Regions from separate parts of the Burkholderia sola genome, predicted to be linked through region 1. Evidence: riboswitches for the same ligand, from Rfam matches in the RefSeq annotation. Region 1 holds a riboswitch; each other region holds the start of a gene.

Region 1 (10,964 bases):
CGCGCATACGACTCGAGCACCGCATCGAACGCGACCGGCTTGTAGTCGTGATACGCCCGCGCGTCGAGGTTCATGCGCGCCTTGCCGTGAATGATCACCTGCGCGCCGCGGTCGCTCGTCGGCTTCAGCAGCACCGGATTGAAATCCGTATGCGGCGCGACGCCGGCGGCCAGCGCCTGCAACGCCTGCGCGCGGCCGATCTCGCCGCCGTCGACCGTCACCGCGCTGTTGAGCGCCATGTTCTGCGGCTTGAACGGCGCGACGCGCACGCCGCCGCGTCGCGCGAGGCGGCACAGGCCCGCGACGAGCGTGCTCTTGCCCGCGTCGGACGTCGTGCCCTGGATCATCAGCGTGCCGCGCGGCCGCGGCTCGGGTGCATTCATCGTGTGAAAGGTGTCGCGAAGCAAAGGCGGCATTATCGCCCGCGCCGGGTCGCCCGCGCCGTTACAATCACGCGATGATTCCGCACGACCTCACCTTCGTCCTCGGCGGCGCGCGCTCGGGCAAGAGCGCGCATGCCGAGCGGCTCGCCGCCGATAGCGGCCGCCCCGTCACCTACATCGCGACCGCGACCGCCGCCGATCCCGAATTCGCGCAGCGCATCGCGCATCACCGCGCGCGCCGGCCGGCCGACTGGGGGTTCGCCGACGCGAGCGTCGATCTCGCCGGCACGCTCGCGCGGCTCGACGATCCGCACGCGTGCCTGCTCGTCGACTGCCTGACGCTGTGGCTCACGAACCTGCTGTGCCCCGCCGACGGCGCACCGCTCGACGACGCGCAGTACGCGGCCCAGGTCGAGCGGCTCGAGCACGCGCTGCGCGGCGCGCACGCGAAGGTGATCGTCGTCAGCAACGAGATCGGGCTCGGCGTCGTGCCGCTCGGGTCGGTCACGCGCCGCTACGTCGACGAGCTCGGCCGCCTGAACCAGCGCGTCGCCGCGCTCGCGACGCGCGTCACGCTGCTGGTTGCCGGGCTGCCGCTCGACCTCAAGGCGGGCGCGCCGTCATGCTGATGCTGTCGCTGCCCGTCGTCGCGATGCTGGCGGTCGCGGCCGCGATCGTCGACCGCGCCATCGGCGAGCCGGCCGGCTGGCATCCGCTCGTCGCGTTCGGCCGCGTCGCCGCGCGCATCGAAGCCGCGCTGAACACGGGCCGGCGCGGCCGCGTAGTCGGCGTCGCCGCGTGGCTCGCGGCGGTCGTGCCGCCGGTGGCCGTCGCGGCATGGCTCGTCGCCGTGCTGCCCTGGCCGTTCGCGGCGGCGCTGCACGTCGCGCTGCTGTGGTTCGCGCTCGGCGCGAAGAGCCTCGCCGACCACGTCGCGCCGATCGCCGCCGCGCTGCTGCGGCACGACCTCGACGCGGCGCGCACGCTGACCGCGCGCATCGTGTCGCGGGACACGAGCAACGCGGACGAAGGTGCGCTGTCGCGCGCGGCCGTCGAATCGGCGCTCGAAAACGGCAACGACGCGATCTTCGGCGCGCTCTTCTGGTTCGTCGTCGCGGGCGGCCCCGGCGCGTTGCTGTTCCGGCTCGCGAACACGCTCGACGCGATGTGGGGCTACCGCACGCCGCGCTTCCTGACCTTCGGCTGGGCCGCCGCGCGCCTCGACGATGCGCTGAACTGGATTCCCGCGCGCCTCACCGCCGCGAGCTACGCGCTGCTCGGCGACACGGCCGCCGCGTGGCGCTGCTGGCGCACGCAGGCGCGCCACTGGGACAGCCCGAACGCGGGCCCCGTGATGGCCGCGGGCGCCGGCAGCCTGAACGTGCAGCTCGGCGGCCCGGCCGTCTATCACGGCGAGATCGAGGATCGGCCGGCGCTCGGCACCGGCGCCACGGCCACCGCCCTTCACATCGTCGCCGCGCTGTCGCTCGTCACGCGCACGCTCGCGCTGTGGCTCGCGCTGCTGGTCGCGAGCGGCGCACTCGTCATGGCCTCCCATCATGTCTGATTCATCCATCGCGCACGGCGGCAACCTGCACGAAGCCGCCCGCCGCCACGGCATTCCGTACGACGCGTGGCTCGACCTGTCGACCGGCATCAATCCGGTCGGCTACCCGGTTCCGCCCGTGCCGGCCGACGCGTGGCGCCGGCTGCCCGACGACGGCGACGGCCTCGCGGCCTGCGCCGCGCGGTACTACCACGCGCCCGACGCCGCGCACGTGCTACCGGTTGCCGGCAGCCAGGCCGCGATCCGCGCGTTGCCGGCGTTGCTGTCGGCCGGCGACGCAGGCGTCGCGGCGCTCGCGTACGGCGAATACGCGCCCGCGTTCGCGCGCCACGGCCATCGCGTCGTCGCGCTCGACATCCGCGCGGATACGCTGCCCGCGACGCTGCGCCACGTCATCGTCGGGAATCCGAATAATCCGACCGCCGAATTCGTGCCGACCGCGCGCTTGCTCGGCTGGCACGCGCAACTGGCGGCACGCGGCGGCGCGTTGATCGTCGACGAAGCGTTCGCCGATACGGGCGCGACGCCATCGCTCGCGCCGCAGGTCGATCGTCCAGGGCTCGTCGTGCTGCGCTCGGTCGGCAAGTTCTTCGGGCTGGCCGGGATCCGCGCGGGCTTCGTGCTCGCGAATCCCTTGCTGATCGCCGCGCTGCGCGACGTGCTCGGCGCGTGGACCGTCAGCGGCCCCGCACGCCATGCGGTCGCCGCGGCATTCGCCGACCGCGCATGGCAGGCCGCCGCGCGCGAGCGGCTCGGGGCCGACGGCGAACGACTGGCCGCGTTGCTGCGCGCGCACGGCTTCGCGGTGCGCGCGACGCCGCTGTTCAGCTGGACCGACGATCCGCGCGCCGCGGCGCTGCATGCGGCGCTCGCGGCGCGCGGGATCTGGACGCGGTACTTCCCGACGCCGTCGAGCGTGCGCATCGGCCTGCCGGGCAGCGAAGCCGAATGGCGGCGCCTCGGCGATGCGCTCGCACATTGCGCACCGCTGCTGCAGCGGGCCTCCGCATGAGTTCACGCGTGTTCCGTCGGCTGACGCCAGCCGCGCTGCTGGTCGCGCTCGCTCACGCGCCGCTCGTCCACGCCAACGTCACGACCCGCGACGACGCCGGCAATACGGTCACGCTGCCCGCGCCCGCGCAGCGCGTGATCAGCCTCGCGCCGCACGCGACCGAGCTCGTCTACGCGGCCGGCGGCGGTGCGAAGCTCGTCGGCACCGTCACGTACAGCGACTATCCGGCCGCCGCGCAAGCGGTGCCGCGCGTCGGCGACAACAAGGCGCTCGATCTCGAACGCATCGCCGCGCTGAAGCCCGACCTGATCGTCGTCTGGCGGCACGGCAACGCCGAGCGGCAGACCGACGCGCTGCGCGCGCTGCACATCCCGCTGTTCTTCAGCGAACCGAAGCATCTCGACGACGTGTCGTCGTCGTTGCGCCGGCTCGGCACGCTGCTCGGCACGCAACCGGCCGCCGATGCCGCCGCGGCCGCCTTTACGCGGGACATCGCGACACTGCGCGCACGCTACGCGGCACGCCCGCCCGTCGCGATGTTCTTCCAGGTGTGGGACCGCCCGCTGACGACGCTCAACGGCACGCACCTGATCAACGAAGTATTCGAACTTTGCGGCGGCCGCAACGTGTTCGCGTCGCTCAAGCCGCTTGCGCCGACCGTGACCGACGAGGCGGTGCTCGCGGCGAATCCGGAAGCGATCGTGACGACGAGTGCCGGCGCGACCCGCTCGAACGAACCGCTGCCGAGCCTCGCGCGCTGGCGCGCGTGGCCCGCGCTGACGGCCGTGGCGCGCAACAACCTGTTCGCAATCGACGGCGATCTGCTGACGCGGCCGGCGCCGCGGATCGCGCAGGGTGCGGCCGCGCTGTGCGAGGATCTGGAGGCCGCGCGTGCGCGGCGGCCGGCGCGCTGATTTCCGGCGGGTTGCGGTGCATCGTGCACCGGTGCCGGATGCGTGCGGTGCTCGAAACAGATCGCTCCGTGCGCAGCGCAGTTCACATGCAGACGCAAGTGCGCCTATGCATCCCAGTGCACGACTTCCCACGTTCGCGCGGCGCCCTCCCTGCGCAGCCACACCGCCCCGCCCGTCGGCACCGGCCGCGACAGCAACGTGTCGAGCGGCACGCGCAACACATGCGACGCGAATGCGCGGATCACGCCCGCATGCGTGACGACCCATTGCGGTCCGTCGAACGCCGCAACCGCATCGGCCTGCCGCGCCACCCGCGCGACGAATCGCGCGACGCTTTCTCCGCCGTGCGCGCACGCATGCATCAGGTCGGCCGCCCACGCATCGAGCGCCGCGCGATCGATATCGTCCCAGCGCTGCATTTCCCACGCGCCGAAATCCATTTCCTGCCAGTCGTCATCGCCCAGCAGCGGTACGTCGAATGCCCGCGCGAGCCGTTCGGCAACCGACGCGCAGCGCGTCAGCGGGCTCGTCCGCACCTGTTCGGGCGACGGCGCACTTAGTTCCGCCAGATGCATGCGCACGGCCTGCGCGCCGCCATCGGCCGATTCGGCGAGCGGCACGTCGCTGCGCCCATAGCAGACGCCCGGCTCGATGCCGACGGCCGGATGACGGATCAGGACGACGTCCATCCGAGCACCACCAGATAGATCGCCAGTTCGCCCAGTTGCTGCGCGAAGCCGAGACAGTCGCCCGTATAACCGCCGATCCGCTTCACGAAATAGCGGGCCGCCCACGCGCGCACGAGCACGAGCGCCACGCAGGCGGCAACGCCCATGCGCCAGTCCGGCCAGAACAGCCACGGCAGTCCGAACACCGCCGCGACGCACGCCGCACGTGCGTCCATTCGTTGCGCGACCGGCTTCGCCTTGCCTTCGGGCCGCACGTAGTCGAGCGTCATCAGCAAGCTCACGGCCATCGCGCGGCTCGCCGCGTGCGCGGCGATCATCGTCCATGCGGCGCGCAGCGGCAGCATCGACGCCAGCGCCTGCCATTTCAGGCCGAGTGCGATCACGAGCGCAACGGCGCCGAACGTGCCGATCCGCGAATCGTGCATGATGCGCAGCACGTCGTCGCGCGTGTAACCGCCGCCGAACGCATCGCAACTGTCGGCGAGGCCGTCTTCGTGGAACGCGCCGGTCGCGAGCAGCGTCGCGGCCATCGACAGCCCGACCGCGATCGATGGCGGCAGCACGCGCAGCGCGACGAGATAGACGAGCGCGCCCCACGCGCCGACGCACGCGCCGACGAGCGGGAAATAGCGCGCGGCCTGGTCGAGATCGCCGGCCGCGTAGCCGATCGAGCGCGGCACGGGTACGCGCGTGAAATAGCCGAGCGCGACGAAGAAGTAGCGCAGCTCGGCGCGCATGCCGCGCACGCGCTCAGGCGTCACGATCGTCGACGCCGGCGGATTCGAAGCTCGCCATCTCGCTGAGGAACGCGGCCGCCGCGCGCACCAGCGGCAGCGCGAGCGCGGCGCCCGTGCCTTCGCCGAGCCGCAGGTCGAGCGCGAGCAGCGGCTTCGCGCCGAAATGCTCGAGCATGCGCCGGTGGCCGGCCTCGTGCGACGTATGCGAGAACACGCAGTAGTCGCGCACGCCGGGCGCGATGCGCTCGGCGACGAGCAGCGCGGCGGTCGCGATGAAGCCGTCGACGAGGATCGTCATCCGCTCGCTCGCGGCCGCGAGGTACGCGCCGGTCATCATCGCGATCTCGAAGCCGCCGAACGTCGCGAGCACGTCGAGCGGCGCGATCGCATGCGAGTGCTTGACGAGCGCGCGACCGAGCACCGCACGCTTGTGCGCGAGGCCCTGATCGTCAAGGCCCGTGCCGCGGCCGACGCAGGCGTCGATCGGCACGTCGAGCAGGCGGCTCATCAGGCACGCGGCCGACGACGTATTCGCGATCCCCATCTCGCCGAAGCCGATCACGTTCGTGCCGAGCGACGCGTGCAGGCGCACGCGCGCCGCGCCCGCGGCCAGCGCCGTCATCGCTTCTTCACGCGTCATCGCGGGTTCCGCCGCGAAGTTGCGCGTGCCGCGCGCGACCGGAACCGACACCAGCCGGTCCGACAGCGGCAGCGGCGACGCGACGCCCGCATCGACGATCTCGAGCGTGCTCTGCGCGACGCCCGAGAACGCGTTGATCGCCGCGCCGCCGGCGAGGAAGTTCGCGACCATCTGCGCGGTCACCGCCTGCGGATAAGGGCTGACGCCCTCGGCCGCGATCCCGTGGTCGCCCGCGAACACGATCGTCACCGGACGCTGCACGACCGGCCGCTCGGTGCGCTGGATCAGGCCGATCTGCAGCGCGAGCGCCTCGAGCTGGCCGAGGCTGCCGGGCGGCTTGGTCTTGTGGTCGATCACATGCTGCAGGCGCGTGCGCAGCGCGTCGTCTAGCGGCGCGATCGCGGGCGGGAATTGGGTCGAAGTGGTCATCGAGGGGCCGTATGGTGGGCGCGGCATGCGCCGCGCATCGGAAAATTCGGAACGGGAAAGATCATTGTCGCGCGGGCCACGCCGGCAACAGCGCATCGCGGCCGTTCTCGCGGATCAGCACGAGCGGATAGCCGAACGCGTCGCTCGCGCGCTCGGGCGTCAGCACATCATGCACGCGGCCGGCCCACGCATGCCCGCGGCCGTCGAGCAACAGCGCATGCGTCGCGAAACGCCGCGCGAGATTCAGGTCGTGACACGAAAACATCACCGTGCGCGGGCCCGCCGCGAGCCAGGCGGCCAGCGCGGTCAGGCAGTCGATCTGGTGATGCAGGTCGAGATGCGCGAGCGGTTCGTCCAGCAACATCAGCGGCGCATCCTGGCACAGCGTCGCGGCCAGCGCGACCCGCTGCCGCTCGCCGCCCGACAGCGACATCACGTCGCGCGACGCGAGCGGGTTCAGGTCGAATGTCGCGAGCGCCTCGCGCGCGGCCGCGCGGTCGCCGTCGCGCTCCCAACCCCAGCCGCCGAGATATGGAAAGCGGTTGAGCAGCACCGTGTCGAACACGGTCGCGCTGAACGCATCGTGCAGTTGCTGCGGCATCAGCGCGCGGCGCTGCGCGAGTTGCTCGGGACGCCATGCGGCAAGCGGCCGACCGTCGATCTCGACGTGTCCGCCGGCGGGCGGCTGCAGTCCCGCGAGCGTGGCGAGCAGCGTCGTCTTGCCCGCGCCGTTCGGCCCGGCGACGCACCAGATCTCGCCGGGGCGGAACGCGTGCGTGAAGCGGTCGAGCAGCGTGCGCGCGCCGGCCTTCAGCGTCAGGTCGACGGCCATGTAGCGCATGTCGCCGGCAGCGGCGTGCGGTGCTGCGGTGCCTGTCATCGCATCGGCCTCCTCAGCAACATCCACAGGAACACGGGCACGCCGATCAACGCGGTCATCACGCCCACCGGCAATTGTGCGGGCGCGATCGCGGTGCGCGCGAGCAGGTCGGCCGCCATCACGCCGCCACCGCCCGCGAGCATCGCGGCCGGCAGCAGCATCCGCTGGTCGTTGCCGAACGCGAGCCGCAACGCGTGCGGCACGACGAGGCCGACGAAGCCGATCGTACCGGCCGTCGTGACCGCGGCCGCGGCGGCCAGCGACGCGACGAGATAGATCCGCACGCGCAGCCGCGCGACCGGCACGCCGAGCGCCTGCGCGGTCGCGTCGCCGCGCAGCAGCACGTTCAGTTGCGGCGCGGCCGGCAGCGCGGCGCATGCGCTCAGCAACAGCGCGCCCCACGCGAACCACGGCGCCGTCGCGCCGTTCAGGTCGCCGGTCAGCCAGAAGATGATGCCGCGCAGCCGTGCATCGGGCGCGAGCGACAGCAACAGCGTGACGAGCGCGCCCCATCCCGCCGCGATCACGACGCCCGTGAGCAGCAGCCGCGGCGATGCGTCGCGCGATTCGCCGCGCCACAGCTCCCGCCTCGCGAGACCGAGCACGAGCGCGACCGAGACGAGCGAACCGGCGAATGCGGATGCGTCGACGAGCCACCACGCGCCGCCCGCGATCATCGCGACGAGCGCGAAGCCGGCCGCGCCGCCGGACACGCCCAGCACGTACGGCTCCGCGAGCGGATTGCGCAGCAGCACCTGCAACAACGCGCCGGCCAGCGCGAGCAGCGCGCCGCACGCGAAACCCGCGAGCGCGCGCGGCAGGCGCAGCGTCCGGACGATATCGGCAAACAAGGTATCGCCGCCGTGCGGCACGAGCGACGCAAGCGCCTGCCACGGCGACATCGGCACGCTGCCGATCGACAGCGACGCGACGAACAGCAGCGCGACCACGGCGGCCAGCGCGGCCCAGATGACGGTGGCGCGCGCGGCGCTCATGCGGCGCACGGCCGCGCGCCCGACGCGCGGTGCATCCGCTTGCGGTGGCCGGCCGGGCGCGACAGGGGCGCGTGGCGAACGATTGGGGTCGGCATCGAAGAACGTTCCGTGAAGCATTGCGCGCCCCGCTTCCCCGCAGGCCGCGCGTCATGGAGCCCTTGCGGGCTCCCCGTCTCGGCCGGTATCCGGGCTGGCGGCGGTCCGGCTCGCCTTCCCGCGCGATGACGCGCAGTGGCCCGCGCCTGCGTGCGACCTGCACGCGAAACGCGCCCGAGCCGGCCTGCGTCACGCGACGCGGCCGCTTACCGTTGCGGGGGCAGCGCAGGTTGGCGCGCTCGCGGAGCCCGCCCCCTGCTTCCCGTTTAACCGCGCATCCTGCGCGCGAGCACCGAGGCGGCGCCAGTTTAGGAGCCGGTCGCGCGAGCGTCAAGGAAGCGTCCGGACCGGCGTCGGACATGCCTATTCGCGGCAAGAAGCAGGGGTGTTACGACTGGAAACGTTACAGATGTCGGATTGCGCGGTATTCCGCGCTAAAATGCTGGGTCTTTAGAGGACGCAGCAAATGCTCAACGAACTCGAAACCCTGTCTCAAAATATTGGCCGTCTGATTTCGCTGAACAAGCGCTATCACTCGGAACGGCTCGCGCTCGAGGAGCAGGTCGCGCAATTGCGCGCGGAAGCGGATACGGTCCGCGCGGAACTCGCGCAGCTGCGCGACGAACGCAATGCGCTCGCGGCAGAGCGCGACACGCTGTCGGCGAAGATCGACGACGCCCAGGTGAAACTGAACGCGATTCTCGAAAAGCTGCCGCGCTCGAAGAGCGCGGAGCAAGCCGACAACCAGCTCGACCTGCTCGATGCGCAGGCGCGCACGGATGGCGATGACGCGGCCAGCCACGGAGAACATGCATGAGCACCAAGCAGATCGAAGTCTCGATTCTCGGTCAGCCCTATCGGCTCGCCTGTTCGGCCGAGACCGAAGCGGCGCTGCTCGAAGCGGTCGCGCGCGTCGATGCCGAAATGTCGAAAATCCGCTCGAACAGCTCGGTGCGCGGCACCGATCGCATCGCGGTGATGGCGGCGCTGTCGCTTGCATCGGAATTGCTGCGGCTGCAAACGAGCGTGCGGCACGGCGAAGCATTTCCGGCGGAAGAAATCCGTCGTACAATGCATCAGATGAACGAACAGCTCGGCGCGGTGCTCGCACAGCACGAGACGCAGTAACGTTTGAAACGATGCGTCGATTCCGCTTGATCTCGACGGTCAACGGTGGTCAAATTGGCGCATCGAAACACAGTTCAGTCAGCTTCCCTGCCTGGTTCGCCAAGGTCATATATTCCTTGAACCAATGCCATGTGCACGGTTGCGGAAATTTGTAGCACGGGCGCGCGCGTCACTCTGTCTGATGTACCCGAAGTGCTGCTAACTGCGACCAATTCTGAACCTCAGGTTCAGGATGCCGGCCTAGCGGCCAAGGCGGGGGCCTATCCAACGGCATCGGGAACTCCCGATGCCGTTTCCTTTTTGAGGGGCTGTTTGCATGCGGAACGCGCATGCGAATGCCCGAAATCGCTCGCAGGGCAAGAAGTGAGGAGCGCCGTTTGGCCGAGCCAAACAAGTGACGAGCGACGCCGCCATGCGGGCGATTTCGGGCATTCCCGTGAATTGTATTTTTCGTTTGGGGTGCGCGTTCCGCATGCAAACAGACCCTCATGCCCCTTCTGCGTCGATTACGATCCATGCAATATTGGCTGATGAAGTCCGAACCGGACGAAGCAAGCATCGACGATCTCGCCAACGCACCGCAGCGCTCGCTGCCGTGGACCGGCGTGCGCAATTATCAAGCGCGTAATTTCATGCGCGACACGATGAAGATCGGCGACGGCGTGCTGTTCTATCACTCGAGCTGCCCCGAGCCGGGCATCGCGGGCCTCGCCGAAGTATCGTCCACGCCCTACCCCGATCCCACACAGTTCGATCCGAAAAGCCCCTATTACGACCCGAAATCGACGCAGGAAGCGCCACGCTGGCTGCTCGTCGACGTGCGCTTCGTGAAGAAGTCGCCGCTCGTGCCGCTCGCCGCGCTGCGCGAGCACGACGAGCTCGCCGACATGCGCGTGCTCGCCCGCGGCAACCGGCTGTCGATCACGCCCGTCACGCGCGCGGAATGGCGGTTCATCACCGAAAAGTTGATGAAGTAGGCACCGGCCAAAAGGTCAAATCTGTTCAGTACGCACTGCCGCAACGGAACTCGCGGCGCTTTCGCGCAGCCTAAGCAACCGCTGTCGGCCGATCGGCCGGCCGTCGTTTTTTTCGTCGCGCGGTACGCCCGCGTCGCGCACGCGTGATCCGCGTGCGCGCCCTCGCACAAGGAGTCCAACAATGACCAAGAAATCCGCACTCGCGCTGTCGCTCGCTCTCGCCGCCGCCGTTCCCGTCGCGCTGACGCTCGCGTCGCCCGCCGCGCACGCCCAGACGGCGAACCCGCACTTTCCCGAGCCGGCCGGCGTGCTGTCGCTTTCGTCGCAGGCCAGCGCCGACGTGCCGCAGGACATCATCCACATCACGCTGTTCTACGAGCAGCAGGCCAAGGACCCGGGCAGCCTCACCGCGCAGCTGAACCAGCGCGCGGATGCGGCGCTGTCGCAGGCGAAGGGCGTGTCGGGCGTCACCGCGCACACGGGCGCGTTCTCCGTGTATCCGAGCACCGATCGCGAC
Region 2 (6,744 bases), on a different replicon from region 1:
CGGGCTCACGCTGGTGCCGCCCTACGATCACCCGGACGTGATCGCCGGCCAGGGCACCGCGGCCAAGGAACTGTTCGACGAAGTCGGCCCGCTCGACGCGGTGTTCACGCCGCTCGGCGGCGGCGGGCTGCTGTCGGGCACCGCGCTCGCCACCCGTGCGCTGTCGCCGCACGCGAAGCTGTACGGCGTCGAGCCCGAAGCCGGCAACGATGCACAGCAATCGTTCCGGTCCGGCACGATCGTGCACATCGACACCCCGCGCACGATCGCCGACGGTGCGCAGACGCAGCACCTCGGCAACCTCACGTTCCCGATCCTGCGTCGCGACGTCGACGACATCCTCACCGCGACGGACGCGGAACTCGTCGACTGCATGCGCTTCTTCGCCACGCGTATGAAGCTCGTCGTCGAGCCGACCGGCTGCCTGTCGTTCGCCGCCGTGCGCCGAATGAAGGATGCGCTGCAGGGCAAGCGCGTCGGCGTGGTGATCAGCGGCGGCAACGTCGATCTCGAGAACTTCTGCGCGCTGGTGTCGGCACCGGCCTGAGCGTCGCGGCACGCATCGATAACGACACGCGCCGGCCGTCGGCCTTCGGAACGACGGCCGCCGGTTCCGGCGCGACCGGACGCGTTCGAATCCGGCCGTTTCTTCAGACCTGAAACACGGCCCGCGCCCCTCGAACGAAAGGATTCGGAAAGCCGCCGCCGGGCAATGACGTTTTTTCGCACCCGCGCGCGGCCGGACGATTGACGTCCCTGACCGCCCGCCATTACCCTTGCGCGCTGATGGTTCCCGGAGACGGGATCAAAAGGGAACGCAGCAGGGGCAACGCCCCGAATCTGCGGCTGCCCCCGCAACTGTGAGCGGCGAATCCGTGCCACCGCATGCCACTGGGAAACCGGGAAGGCCTGCACGGATGAGGACCCGCGAGCCAGGAGACCTGCCATCGACCCGAGGTCCACGCAGCCGCACCGGGCGGGGTGTCCCGATGCGCGCGGCACCGCCCCCGGCGGTCGCCCGTTGCATGGACGACCCGACCTCAGGATCCGTCAGATGTCCATCGTTCCCGAATCCGCTTCCCGACCCGAAGCGTCGCACCGACGCGCCGTCGGCATGCGCCACCTGCCCGCCCTCCGCCCGCGATCGCCGTACACGTCACACGCCTCGTCCCGCCGCCTCATGAACATTCGTCACCTGCTCGCCACGTCCGCCGCCACCGCGCTGCTTTCCCCGCTCGCCCACGCGGCCGGCGAAACGGCGCTCGCGCAGCCCGCCGCGCCCGCGCCCGGCGCGGACCTGCCGACGATCAGCGTGACCGACACGCGGCACCTGCCCGAATCGTTCGACCGACGCTATGCGTCGACCCAGGTGCTCACGCGCGAGGACCTCGACCGGCTGTCGCCCGCCGACCCGAGCATCACGCAGGCGCTCGCGACGCTGCCGGGCGTGACCGTCGCGCAGAACGGCGGGCCCGGCTCGTCCGCGTCGGTCAGCATCCGCGGCTCGTCGGCGAGTCAGGTCGCCGTGTTCATCGACGGCATCCGGATCGGCTCGCCGACCACCGGAATCGCGCCGTGGGCCGACCTGCCGACCGAAGCGTTCGAGCGCGTCGAGGTGATCTCCGGCCCGGCCGCCGCGTCGTTCGGCAACAACGCGATGGGCGGCGTCGTGCAACTCTTCACGCGCCGCGCCGCCAACCAGCCGAACCGGACCACCGTGTCGGCCGGCGGCGGCTCGAACAAGACGTTCGACACGCAGTTCCGCACGTCGGGAACGGTGCCGTCGACCGGGCCGCTGGCCGCGCTCGGCGGCCTCACCTATTCGCTCGGGCTGCACGACTACAACACGGCCGGCATCGATGCGACGCGGCCGTTCTTCTACGGCCACGAAGACGGCCGCAATCCGTATCACGCGCAGGATCTCGACGCGCGGCTCGGCTATGCGCGCGACAACTGGTCGATCTCGACGTTCGCGCTGTATCACCGCTCCGATCTGTCCTACGACAACAGCGGCTACGCGAATCGCGAGCTCGACCACCAGTTGACGACGGGCGTTGCGTTCCATCTCGACATCACGCCCGATACGCAGTTCGACCAGTCGTTCGGCTATGCGAACGACCGCCAGTTCATCTACGCGGACGACCCGGCCCTCGCGACCGACCAGATCAATTCGCAGCGGATCAGCACGTCGACGTCGCTGACTCATCAGGAGCACCGATTCCACCTGTTCGGCCTGCCGTTGTCGGGCGAATCGAAGCTCGCGTACGACTTCACCCGCGAACAGGCGTTCCTGCCGGTCGACATTCCCGGCGGCGTGCCGACGCGCAACGATTCCGCGTTCTCGCTGCACCAATCGGCGACGCTCGGCAGCGTAACGATGTTCGTCGCCGGCCGTCACGAGATCATCGCCGGGCAAGCGGTGAACACCGGCAACGCCGCACTGTCGTGGGCGATCACGCCGGTCTACACGGCGCGCATGTCGTACGGCAACGCGTTCCGGCTGCCGACGTTCAACGACCTGTACTACCCCGGCTACGGCAACCCGAACCTCAGCCCGGAACGCAGCACGTCGGTCGAGGCCGCGCTCGACGCGAACACCGCGTACGGCACGTTCACCGCAGCGATCTACGACACGCGCGTCAACAACCTGATCGCGTACAACCCGGCGACGTTCTCGCCGATGAACATCGGCCGCTCGCATATTCGCGGCATCGACCTGTCGTACAAGGGCACGATCGGCCGCTCGACGCCGATCAGCGTCGCGGTCGGCATCCTGAATCCGCAGGACGAAACGAACCGGACGTGGCTGAGCCGCCGGCCGCGGCAAACGGTCAGCCTGAACGTCGATCACACGTGGGACGAACTGAAGCTGCATGCGCTGAGCACGGGCGCGTCGCTGCTGTACGGCGGCTCGACGTTCGACGATCCGGCCAACCGGCAGTATCTGGCGTCGTACCTGACGGTAAACCTGCGCGCGTCGTACCGGATCAATTCGCACCTGACGGTGTCGGCATCGCTGTCGAACCTGTTCGACCGGCAGTACATGACCGCGTACGGTTACAACACGCTCGGGCGTACCGCGTTCGGCAAGGTCAGTTATACGTTCTGACGGCCCCACGCATCGGCGCAACGCGCCACGCCGGCACGCGCATGAAATTGACATCGCGACGAAAGCTAATAGAATTAGGTTTTTGACTAATCTTCGTAGCATTCGTCATGGCGCGTGCCGGCCTTACCGTGGACAAACTCGTCGAAGCCGGCGCGCAACTCGCCGATGAAGCCGGTTTCGAGCAGCTCACCGGCGCGGCGCTCGCGCGGCATTTCGACGTGAAGCTGGCGAGCCTGTATTCCCATATCCCGAGCTTCGACGATCTCAAGAGCCGCATCGCGCTGTTCGCGCTGCAGGAACTGGCCGATCGCGCCGCCGACGCGCTTGCCGGCCGCACCGGCAAGGACGCGCTGGCCGCGCTCGCGAACGTCTATCGCGACTACGCACGGGCGCATCCGGGCCGCTTCGCCGCCGCGCGCCATCCGGTGAGCGCCGAGCGCGCCGCCGCGAGCGCGGGCGGGCAGCTCGTCAGGATGACGTCGGCGGTGCTGCGCAGCTACGACCTGCCGGATGCCGAGCACGCGCATGCGATCCGCCTGCTCGGCGGCTTCTTCATGGGCTACGTGACGCTCGAAAACGCCGGCGGCTTCTCGCACAGCGCACCGGATGCCGACGCGTCGTGGTCGCGCAGCCTCGATGCGCTCGACGCGATGCTGCGCCACTGGCCTTCGCCCGCATGACGCCCCGAACGGAACCCAAGCGATGAAAGACAAACCCGACGGCGTCGTGCTGCCGAGCCGTGTCGTTCCCTTCCCGACCTCGATCAGCGATGAAGCGCGCGCCGCGCTGCAACGCCTGACCGGCGACGACGGCGTGCCGCTGAACGCGCTGCACGCGATGCCGGCCGTCGACGACATCGACGCATGGATGCGCGTGAAGGCCAGCGCCGACGCGCATTACGCGACCGCTGTCGCGCAGTTCGCCGGCTCGTTGCGTTCGGGCGTCGAGACGATCCGGGTCGGCGCTGCGGACGTGCACGTCGCGACACCCGAAGCGGTGCCGTCCGGCGCATGCGCAATCATCGACCTGCACGGCGGTGCGCTGATCGTCGGCGGCGGCGCCGCGTGCCGTGCCGGCGCGCAAATGCAGGCCGACCGGCTCGGCATTCGATGCTACGGCGTCGACTACCGGATGCCGCCCGAGCATCCGTATCCCGCCGCGCTCGACGACTGCGTCGCAACCTATGCCTACGTGCTGAAGCATTACGCACCGGAAAACGTCGTCATCGGCGGCCGTTCGGCCGGCGGCAATCTCGCGGCCGCGATGGTGCTGCGCGCCCGCGACGAGGGCCTGCCGCTGCCGGCCGCGCTGGTGCTGCTGTCGCCGGAAGCCGACCTGACCGAATCCGGCGACAGCTTCGAAACCAACCGGCTCGTCGATGTCGTGCTGCCGGCGCCGCTGATGGCGAACAACCTGCTCTACGCGAACGGCGCCGATCTCGCCCATCCGTATCTGTCGCCGCTGTTCGGCGATTTCGCGGCCGGCTTCCCGCCGACCTTCATCCAGAGCGGCACGCGCGACCTGTTCCTGTCGAACGCCGTGCGGCTGCATCGCGCGTTGCGCCGCGCACAGGTGCCGACCGAACTGCACATATTCGAAGGGATGCCGCACGGCGGGTTCATGGGCGCGCCGGAGGATATCGAGCTGAGCCAGGAAATCGCGCGCTTCGTGCATGCGCACTTGCATTTGCACGCATCGAATTGAGCGAAAATGAACGGCAACGCACACAAGAACGACATCGGCATCGGCCCGGATCGCTGGATCGCCTGCGGCGATCTTGCCGGCGGCCACGCGCAGGCGATCGACGTCGATCCGCATCTGGCGGCCGTCATGCCGTTGATCGACGCGCTGGAGATCCACTGTGTCGCCGGATGCTGCGGCATCGATGCGCTCGGCCTCTGGCCGGACGACATCGCCGTTGCGCTCGACACATGGGAACCCGACGCATTGACACGGCTCGTCGACGATCTGCTGTCGGTTCGGCACGCGATCGAGGCGCTGCCGTCCGATATCGTCGTCAGCATGCGATCAACCAGTACTTCCGGAAAACGGTGATGCTCGAGCTGCTCGCCCATATCCGGACGACGGTCGACGCGATCCGCTCGACCCGCGCTGCCCCGCGCGCCTAGATCAAGCCACGTACGCCCGCGACCAGCTGGATCGCGCCGAATACCGCGACGACCGCTGCCGACATGCGCGACAGCCCGTGCATGAACGCGAACGACAGCTTCGCGCGCAGCGCGGCGGTCGCGCTGCTCAGGCACAGCCACCACGTGGCCGAGCCGACGAACACCCCGGCCACCATCCACGCGACGGTCGCCCACATCGCGCCTTCCCGCGCCCCCGGCAACGGGCCGAGCGCCGCGAAGATCCCGACGAACGACACGATCGTCATCGGGTTCGACAGCGTGAGTCCGAACGTCGTCAGGAAATCGCGCAGAACGGTCGTACGCGGCAACTCGCGCTGCCCCACCGGTGCGGCCGGCGGCTGGCGCGCGATGGTCCATGCGAGCCACACGAGAAACGCGCCGCCGCCGATCTTCAGGCCGACGGTCAGCATCGGGAACGCGGTGACGATGCCCGCGACGCCCAGCGCGCCGAGCAGCCCGTAAATCGCATCGGCGCACGCGGCGCCGATGCCGGTCGCGAATCCGGCCCGGAAGCCGCGGCTCAGGCTGCGCTGAATGCACAGCATGCCGATCGGGCCGACCGGCACCGCGATCGACAGCCCCATCACGACGGATTTGATGAACAACATCGCCTGCTCCTTTCCCACATCCAGTGGCTCGAACAGGCATCGTAGGGAAAATCCGCGCCCCGCTGAATGCGGTTTTTGAGGAAAAATGGCGGCTCTACCTTAAAAACTCCCGCCGCGATGGACGATCTGGACTGGAAGATACTGGCGCTGTTGCAGGACAACGGACGCCTCAGCTATACGGAGCTCGCGCGCCAGGTCCACCTGTCGGTGCCGGCCGTGACGGAACGCGTGAAGCGGCTCGAAGCAGCCGGCGTGGTCGAAGGCTACACCGCGCGGATCAATCCGTCCGCGGCCGGCTATCCGGTGAGCGCGCTGATCGGCATCACGGTGCAGCAACCGGCGAAAGCGAAGTTCCTCAAGCTGCTGGAGACGATTCCCGAAGTCGTCGAATGCCATCACGTGACGGGCGCGGATTCGTACGTGATGCGGTTGGTCGCCGTCAGCATGGCCCATCTCGAACAGCTGATCGAACGCATCAACCTGTACGGCGAAACGCGCACGTCGATCGTGATGTCGACGCCGCTGCCGGCGCGCGGGCTCGCGCGGCCGGCGTCGAAGCCCGGCGACACGCGCAGGTAGCGGGCCACGGTTTCGGGATTGTCCGATGGTCCCGGGCGGGACCCGTGAGCGCCGATGGCGGTCCTTCCCTGGTCATTCGGCCGGGTTCCCGTATGACGCGGCACGGGCCGGCTATTTTCCGGCCACGCCGCCGAGCAGGCCGCCCACCAGCAACGTCACTGGCGCGAGCGGATTGGAGAGACCGCCCAGCGACGAGCCGCCGCCGCTCGTACTGGTCGCGGAGCCGTTGTGCACGGTCGCCGGGATGCCGCCGACCACGCTCGTCACCAGACCGGCAATCGGCGCCGCGCCATTCGCG
Region 3 (6,744 bases), 940 kb from region 1:
TCGGTCAGCGATTCGCACAGGTACACCATCCCCCCGCATTCCGCGACGATCGGCCGGCCGGCTGCCGCATGCGCGCGAATCGTTCGTGCGGTCAGGGCATTCCCGGCAAGCGTCGCCGCGTGCAGTTCCGGATAGCCGCCCGGCAAAAACAATGCATCGCAATCGTCGGGCACGGGTTCGTCGGCGAGCGGCGAGAAGAACCGCGGCTCGGCACCGAGCGTATCCAGCAACGCGAGATTGGCCGGATAGATGAACGAAAACGCCGCATCGCGCGCCACCGCGATCCGCTTGCCGGCCAGCGCGCGCGGCAGCGGCGCGGCCACGTCCGGTTCCGCGAACGTGACGGCAGCCGGCAACTCGACAAGCGCGGTTTGCGCGAGCACATCGGCCGCGCGCTCGAGCCGTGCATCGAGATCGTCGATATCGGCCGGCTGATGCAGCCCGAGATGCCGCTCCGGCAACGCGATGCCTGCATCGGCCGGCACGTGCCCGAGCCAGCGCAGGTCGTCGGGCAACGCCTGTTGCAGCAATTCCGCGTGCCGTGCCGAGCCGACGCGGTTCGCCAGCACGCCGTGAAACGGCACCTCGGGCCGGAACCGCGCGAGCCCGAACGCGATCGCCGCAAACGTTTGCGCCATCGCCTTCGCCGAAATCACCGCGACGACCGGCACGCCGAACGCGGCCGCGAGATCGGCGCTGCTCGGCGTGCCGTCGAATAGCCCCATCACGCCTTCGATCAGGATCAGGTCCGCGTCGTGCGCGGCGTCGGCGAGCAGCGCGCGGCAACCGGCCTCGCCGACCATCCCGAGATCGAGCGCATGCACGGGTGCGCCGCTCGCGCGTTCGAGCAGCATCGGATCGAGAAAATCCGGCCCGGTCTTGAACACGCGCACGCGACGGCCGAGCCGGCGGTGCAACCGCGCGAGGCCGGCCGTCACCGACGTCTTGCCCTGTCCGGACGCGGGCGCGCTGACGAACAGCGCGGGGCAGGCCGGCATGCTCAGAACTCCACGCCGCGCTGCGCCTTCACGCCTTGCTCCTTGTACGGATGCTTGACGAGCCGCATTTCGGTGACGAGATCGGCCGCATCGATCAGCGCATCGGGCGCGTGCCGCCCGGTGACGACGACGTGCACCAACTCCGGTCGAGCCGTGAGCGTCGCGAGCACTTCGTCGAGCGGCAGGTATTCGTACTTCAGCACGGTGTTCAGCTCGTCGAGGATCACCATCCGGTAATCGCCGCTTTCGATCATCCGGCGCGCCTCGTCCCAGCCCTTGCGCGCGGTCGCGATGTCGGCGTCGCGGTTTTGCGTGTTCCACGTATAGCCGTCGCCCATCGTCACGAAATCGCACTCCGCGACCGCGCCGAGGAAGTCGCGCTCGGACGTATGCAGCGCGCCCTTGATGAACTGCACGACACCGAGCCGCATCCCGTGGCCGAGCACGCGCACGGCCATCCCGAACGCGGCCGTGCTCTTGCCCTTGCCGTTGCCGGTGTGGACGATCAGCAGGCCCTTTTCCTGGGTGGCGGCGGCCTGTTTCTTTTCATGGCCGGCGCGGCGGCGTTCGGCCATCCGCTGATGGGATTCGGAATCGGTCTTCATCGGGAGTCGTCCTGTCGAAAGCGAAACAATGGGTTCAAAGCGGGCCGGCGAGCGCGACCGTCACGCCGTCCCGGATGGATTTGGGGCCGAGCAGCCGGCCGTGCGGCGCGGCGAGCTGCGCGCACGGCTCGGCTACGCCCGCGATGCCGAAGCGGGCGAGCGCGGCGCCGGACGGACCGCTCGCGGCCAGTTCCGGGCGGCTCGCGAGTTGCGCCGCGTCGAACGCGACGAGCGGCCAGCCGCGGCGCGCGCACAGCGTGCGCAGCGCACGGGCGCGCGCCTTGTCGGCGAGCGTCGCGACGAGCGCGGGTTCGGCGGCCGGGTAGCACGCGAGCGCGGCGCGGATCGCGGCATCGAGTTGCGCGGCCGTGACGCCCGCGCGGAAACCGACACCGAGCGCGACGCGCATCATGCGTGGCCGCCGAGCGCCGCACGCACCGCCGGATCGTCGGCGAGCGCCGCGACGCGGCCGATCACGACGATCGCCGGCGAGCCGATACCGGTTTCCGCGATGCGATCGACGAGCGTATCGAGCGTCGCGACGACGTGGCGCTGTTCGGGGCGCGTCGCGTTCTCGATCGCCGCGCACGGCGTGTCGGCTGGCAGCCCGCCGTCGCGCAACGCCGCGGCAATCGCGTCGAGCCGGCGGATGCCCATGTAGACCACGATCGTCATGCGGGTGGCCGCGAGTGCGCGCCAGTCGGGCTCGTCGGCCCCCGCGCCGTGGCCCGTGACGAAGATCACGCCTTGCGCGTCGCCGCGGTGCGTGACCGGGATGCCGAGCGCGGCCGGCGCGGCGATGCCCGCGGTGATCCCGTTGACGACTTCCACCGGACAACCCGCCGCACCGAGCGCGATCAGCTCCTCGCCGCCGCGGCCGAACACGAACGGATCGCCGCCCTTGAGCCGCGCGACGCTGCGGCCCGCGCGCAGGTGCGCGAGCATCGCGGCCACGATCGCCGCCTGCGGCGTCGACGCATGGCCGCCACGCTTGCCGACGTGCTCGATCAGCGCATCGGCGCGCGCATGGCGCAGCACCTCGGGGTTCACGAGATCGTCGACGAGCAGCACGTCGGCCGCGCCGATCGCGCGCACGGCCCTGAGCGTCAGCAGGTCGGCGTCGCCGGGGCCGGCGCCGATCAGCCACGCGCGGCTCATCGCGCGCGGCACGGCGCGCACCGTGTCGAAACAGTGGAACAGGGAAGGCGGGCGGCGCATCGGCGGCCGGCGGGCAGGCAGTGCATGTCGGATCGGGCGAAACCCGCGCGAACGCGGGTGGAATGCGCACCCCATCCGTTCCCCGCGGATCGGGCGTTCGGCGAGCATCGCGCTCGCCCCTTGCGTCGGCCGGTATCCGGGCTGGCCGCTTGCCAGGCCGCAGCCTTCCCGCCCGTCGAAGGGCAGTGGCATCGCGGGCGGCCTGGGCGCACGCGCGGGAAAGCGCGTTGCGCGGGCGGCGTACCGTTGCGGGGACAGCACAGGCCGGGCGGATGTCCGCCTCCTGTTTCCCGTTTAACTGCATGCGCGGAATGCGCATGCGAGCACCGAACGCGGCGCATACGATAGCACAGCGTGCGTCGGGCGCGAGGCCGGCGAACCGCGCCCGCATCCGTCCGGGACTCAATCCGGGGAAGAAGCATTGCGTACCCGCAATATTGGTGTGCAATCATCTGGTCGACATCGTAAGCAAGGCGCCGGCTTCGGGCTGCCAGTCGCACGAAGCTGACGAGACCCATACCAAAATCGGCTCGCTCTGCCGGACCTGCAGGGCGATGGCCACTACATCGCGAAGTGCCGCGCCTATGGCGAACGTACGCAGATGGACAACCTCCAGTGGGGCCGGTTATGCACTCGCGATCGGCATGCTGGTCGTTTCGGCAGGACTGGCGCTGAAAGCCTGGCCGCTTGTTACGAAGACCGTGCTGGCGCAATCGGTTGCGGGGCTGGGGGCGCAAGTCGTGCAGCAGATCGACCTTGTGTTCGATTCGGCGGCCAGGACGCTTGCCGACGTGGATGCCTCCCCGTACGCGGACTGCTCGCCGCGAGACCTGCGCCTGTTGCGATCGGCTTCCGTGCAGTCGAAGTACGTCAAGGACGTCGGACGCCTGTCGGGCACCGATCTGCTTTGCACGACGATGCTGGGCATGCTGCCCAGGCCCTTTTCTCCGAAGCGGCAGCCATTCCGGCTGACCGACGCGATGTCGGCCTTCTGGACCGTGCCGTTGTTGTCGAGTCCTGACACGCTGGGGCTCGTGGTCGCGGGAAGGAGGGCGAACCTGCTGATGGATCTGGACGCGTTCAGGGTACTGCCGCCGTCAGGTCTGCACTACGTGATCGGGCTCAAAGGCCACCCAACCGCGCTCGTCATCGGGCTCGACGCGCGCGGCGTCCCGGCGTACGTCGATGCCAGCCAGGTGCCGGGGTTTCGGGACGGCAAATCATTCTGCTCGGCCCGCGTGCCGGTGTGCACGATCGTCGTCGTGACACCGCAAGCACTGGCAAACGCCAGTCGGCACGTCGCCTGGCTGCTGGGGATCGCCGGTGGCGCGGCGGGCTGCTGTCTGGGGCTCGGGGCGCTGATGCTGCACCGACGGTGGACGGCGCTTCCCGCGCAGATACGTCGAGCGCTGGCAAACGGGCAATTTGTCCTGCGCTATCAGCCGATCGTCGCGCTGGGCGCATCATCGCGGATCGTCTCCGCCGAGGCGCTGATCCGCTGGATCGACGGGCCAGCCGCACCCGACGTATTCATTGCCGACGCCGAACGCGCCGGCATGATCGCCGACGTCACGGCCTTCGTCGTGCGCACGGTCCTGCGGGAGATGCGCCTGCTGTTCGACAGCGAGCCGGACTTTCGCGTGACCATCAACGTCAGCGCTGACGAACTGCGGGACGGCAGCCTGATGGCGACGCTGGACCGTTGCTGGCCGGCCGGATTGTCGCGCAAGCATGTCGGCTTCGAACTGACCGAACGGTCGACCGTGGAACTGCCGGAAATTGTGCCGGCGCTTCGGCAATTGCGCGATCTCGGGCATCCCGTCTACATGGACGATTTCGGCACGGGCTACTCCAGCCTGAGCCTGTTGCAGCATCTTCCGATCGACTACATCAAGGTCGACCGTTCGCTTCTGCCAGCCGCGCCGCAGCATGACGGCACCTCGATCATTCCGGAGATCCTCGCGATTGCCCGTCGGCTCGGGGTCGGCGTGGTCTTTGAGGGCGTCGAGACCCGTGAGCAGGCGCAGATGCTCGACATCCCGGGGCTGTCGATCGGCGCGCAGGGCTGGTATTTCGGGCGTCCCGATACAGTGCAAGCGCTGCAGGAAGCGATCGCGGAGCAGTCGCCGCGAACCGGCTGAGCATCCGGACCGAAACGCCGGTCGCGACGACCGCTCGTCTTGACGCCGTCCCCCGCGGGCCGGCTGCGCGGGGCGTCGGCGCGGCCCGCGCGGTCAGAACTTGTACGCCGCCGTCAGCGTGAACGTGCGTGGCGCACCGGGCATGATCTGCGCGAGGCCCGTCGCATTCGCGTAATAGTCGCGATCGGTCAGGTTGACGGCCGCCAGCGTGACCTCGAAGTCGCGCGTGCGATAGCCGGCCTTGCCGTCCCAGCGAACGTAGGCGGGTAGTTCGAGCAGGTTGTCGCGATCGGCGTAACGCGCACCTTCGTACACCAGCCCGAGTTCGGCGAAAAATCCGCGCAGCGGCGCATGGCTGACGAACAGGCTGCCGTTCGCCCCGGACACGCCCGCCGACCGCTTGCCCGCGTACTTCGGCTCGGCGTCGACCACCCGCGCGTGTTGCCAGCCGATGCCGCCGCGGACGAACCAGTCGCCCGTGAGCCGGCCGGCGACGCCCAGTTCCAGGCCGCGATTGCGTTCGAGGCCGGTGAGGTCGAAAAAGCCCGGCCGCACCGGGTCGGCGACGCGGCGGTTGTACAGATCGAGCTGAAACAGTGCGAGGGTCGTGGTGAGCGCGCCGCCGCGCCAGTCGCTTTTCACGCCGATCTCGTATTGGCGGTTGTATTGCGGGCCGAGATCGTTGGCGTTGCCGCGCGCGTCCGGCGTGATGCCGATCAGGTCGCCGCCGACCGGCGCGAAGCTCTTGCTGTACGACGCATACACGCTGTGCGCGCGGACCGGCGACCACACGACGCCGAGCCGCGGGCTCCATGCCGTCGTCGTGCGCCGCGAATGCAGATCGTTCAGCACGTTGGTCGAATCGACGTCGAAACGTTCGCCGCGCAGGCCGCCGAGCAACTTCCACGCTCGACCGAGGTCGATGCGGTCCTGCGCGAAGATCGCGTAGTCGCTCACGCGATGGCGGTTCATCGCATACGGGCGCGGCGCCGAACCGGCCAGAGCGAAACGATCCGGTCCGCTGATCGGGACCGGCGTCGCGTCGGCCTGCCAGAGCGTCGGGCTGCGTTTCTGCCAGCCGTATTCGATGCTGAACAGCAGATGATGCAGCGCCGGTCCGGTCGCGACCTTGCCGCCCAGTTCGACGCCGGTCTGCACGTTGAGATGCGTCAAGTCCTGCAGGTAGCGCGCCCGTTGCACGCGCCGGTAGTCGCGCGGCTTCGTGACGTAGCTTTGCGTGACGTAGGTGTTGTCGAAGGTGCTGCGCAAATCCAGCACGCCCAGCGTATGACGCAGTTCCCAGTCGCCGCCGAGCGCGTGCGTGAAGACCGAGCGCCAGTTCATGTTCTGGTCGCGGATGGTGTCGCGTCCCGCCGCGCCGAAGAAGGTCGCGCGCCGCTCGGACGGCAGTGAGTACGCAACGGGTTTGCCGGCCGCGTCGAGCGCGGCGACCGGCGCCGGGATGCCGCGATCGGGCACGCGTCGGTACGCGTCGTATTCGAACTGCAGCAGCCAGCTGCGCCGCGCGTCCCGCCATTTGATCGACGGCGCGATGGTCTGGCGCGTGCCGTCGACGTGGTCGCGGAAGCTGCCGGCGTGTTCGCGTCCGGCATTGAGCCGCACGCTCCATGCGCTCGACAGCATCCGGTTGAGATCGACCGATGCGCCGAGCCGTCCATCACTGCCGGTCGCCGCCGACAGATGGCCGAAGTTTTCCGGCAACGGCTGCTTGGTGATCCGGTTGATGACGCCGCCGCCGCTGCCGCGCCCGTACAGCGCCGC

What was found. A riboswitch is a leader RNA that binds a small molecule or an ion and turns the genes downstream of it on or off. The one in region 1 is predicted to bind cobalamin.
Region 2: it holds a riboswitch for cobalamin, as region 1 does, so the genes downstream of both, KR541_RS26450 (TonB-dependent receptor domain-containing protein) here and KR541_RS12720 (FecCD family ABC transporter permease) in region 1, are expected to answer to the same signal.
Region 3: it holds a riboswitch for cobalamin, as region 1 does, so the genes downstream of both, cobA (uroporphyrinogen-III C-methyltransferase) here and KR541_RS12720 (FecCD family ABC transporter permease) in region 1, are expected to answer to the same signal.

The regions. Positions count from the first base shown of each region.
Region 1 is NZ_FR989675.1:2,755,888-2,766,851, forward strand. It holds gene KR541_RS12675 (cobyric acid synthase) at 1-383, opposite strand, end outside; gene cobU (bifunctional adenosylcobinamide kinase/adenosylcobinamide-phosphate guanylyltransferase) at 458-1,012, shown strand; gene cbiB (adenosylcobinamide-phosphate synthase CbiB) at 1,006-1,950, shown strand; gene cobD (threonine-phosphate decarboxylase CobD) at 1,943-2,962, shown strand; gene KR541_RS12695 (cobalamin-binding protein) at 2,959-3,876, shown strand; gene cobC (alpha-ribazole phosphatase) at 3,981-4,565, opposite strand; gene KR541_RS12705 (adenosylcobinamide-GDP ribazoletransferase) at 4,550-5,302, opposite strand; gene cobT (nicotinate-nucleotide--dimethylbenzimidazole phosphoribosyltransferase) at 5,316-6,371, opposite strand; gene KR541_RS12715 (ABC transporter ATP-binding protein) at 6,433-7,251, opposite strand; gene KR541_RS12720 (FecCD family ABC transporter permease) at 7,248-8,363, opposite strand; cobalamin riboswitch at 8,406-8,654, opposite strand; gene KR541_RS12725 (ATPase) at 8,809-9,159, shown strand; gene KR541_RS12730 (cell division protein ZapA) at 9,156-9,470, shown strand; RNA gene ssrS (6S RNA) at 9,552-9,733, shown strand; gene KR541_RS12740 (EVE domain-containing protein) at 9,986-10,447, shown strand; gene KR541_RS12745 (SIMPL domain-containing protein) at 10,629-10,964, shown strand, end outside.
Region 2 is NZ_FR989676.1:2,227,414-2,234,157, reverse strand. It holds gene KR541_RS26455 (threo-3-hydroxy-L-aspartate ammonia-lyase) at 1-547, shown strand, start outside; cobalamin riboswitch at 771-963, shown strand; gene KR541_RS26450 (TonB-dependent receptor domain-containing protein) at 1,181-3,109, shown strand; gene KR541_RS26445 (TetR/AcrR family transcriptional regulator) at 3,238-3,789, shown strand; gene KR541_RS26440 (alpha/beta hydrolase) at 3,812-4,813, shown strand; gene KR541_RS26435 (DUF6331 family protein) at 4,820-5,164, shown strand; gene KR541_RS26430 (LysE family translocator) at 5,235-5,867, opposite strand; gene KR541_RS26425 (Lrp/AsnC family transcriptional regulator) at 5,985-6,446, shown strand; gene KR541_RS26420 (collagen-like triple helix repeat-containing protein) at 6,558-6,744, opposite strand, start outside.
Region 3 is NZ_FR989675.1:1,821,464-1,828,207, forward strand. It holds gene KR541_RS08315 (cobyrinic acid a,c-diamide synthase CobB) at 1-998, opposite strand, end outside; gene cobO (cob(I)yrinic acid a,c-diamide adenosyltransferase) at 1,001-1,603, opposite strand; gene KR541_RS08325 (cobalamin biosynthesis protein) at 1,638-2,015, opposite strand; gene cobA (uroporphyrinogen-III C-methyltransferase) at 2,012-2,821, opposite strand; cobalamin riboswitch at 2,932-3,168, opposite strand; gene KR541_RS08335 (EAL domain-containing protein) at 3,466-4,962, shown strand; gene KR541_RS08340 (TonB-dependent receptor) at 5,056-6,744, opposite strand, start outside.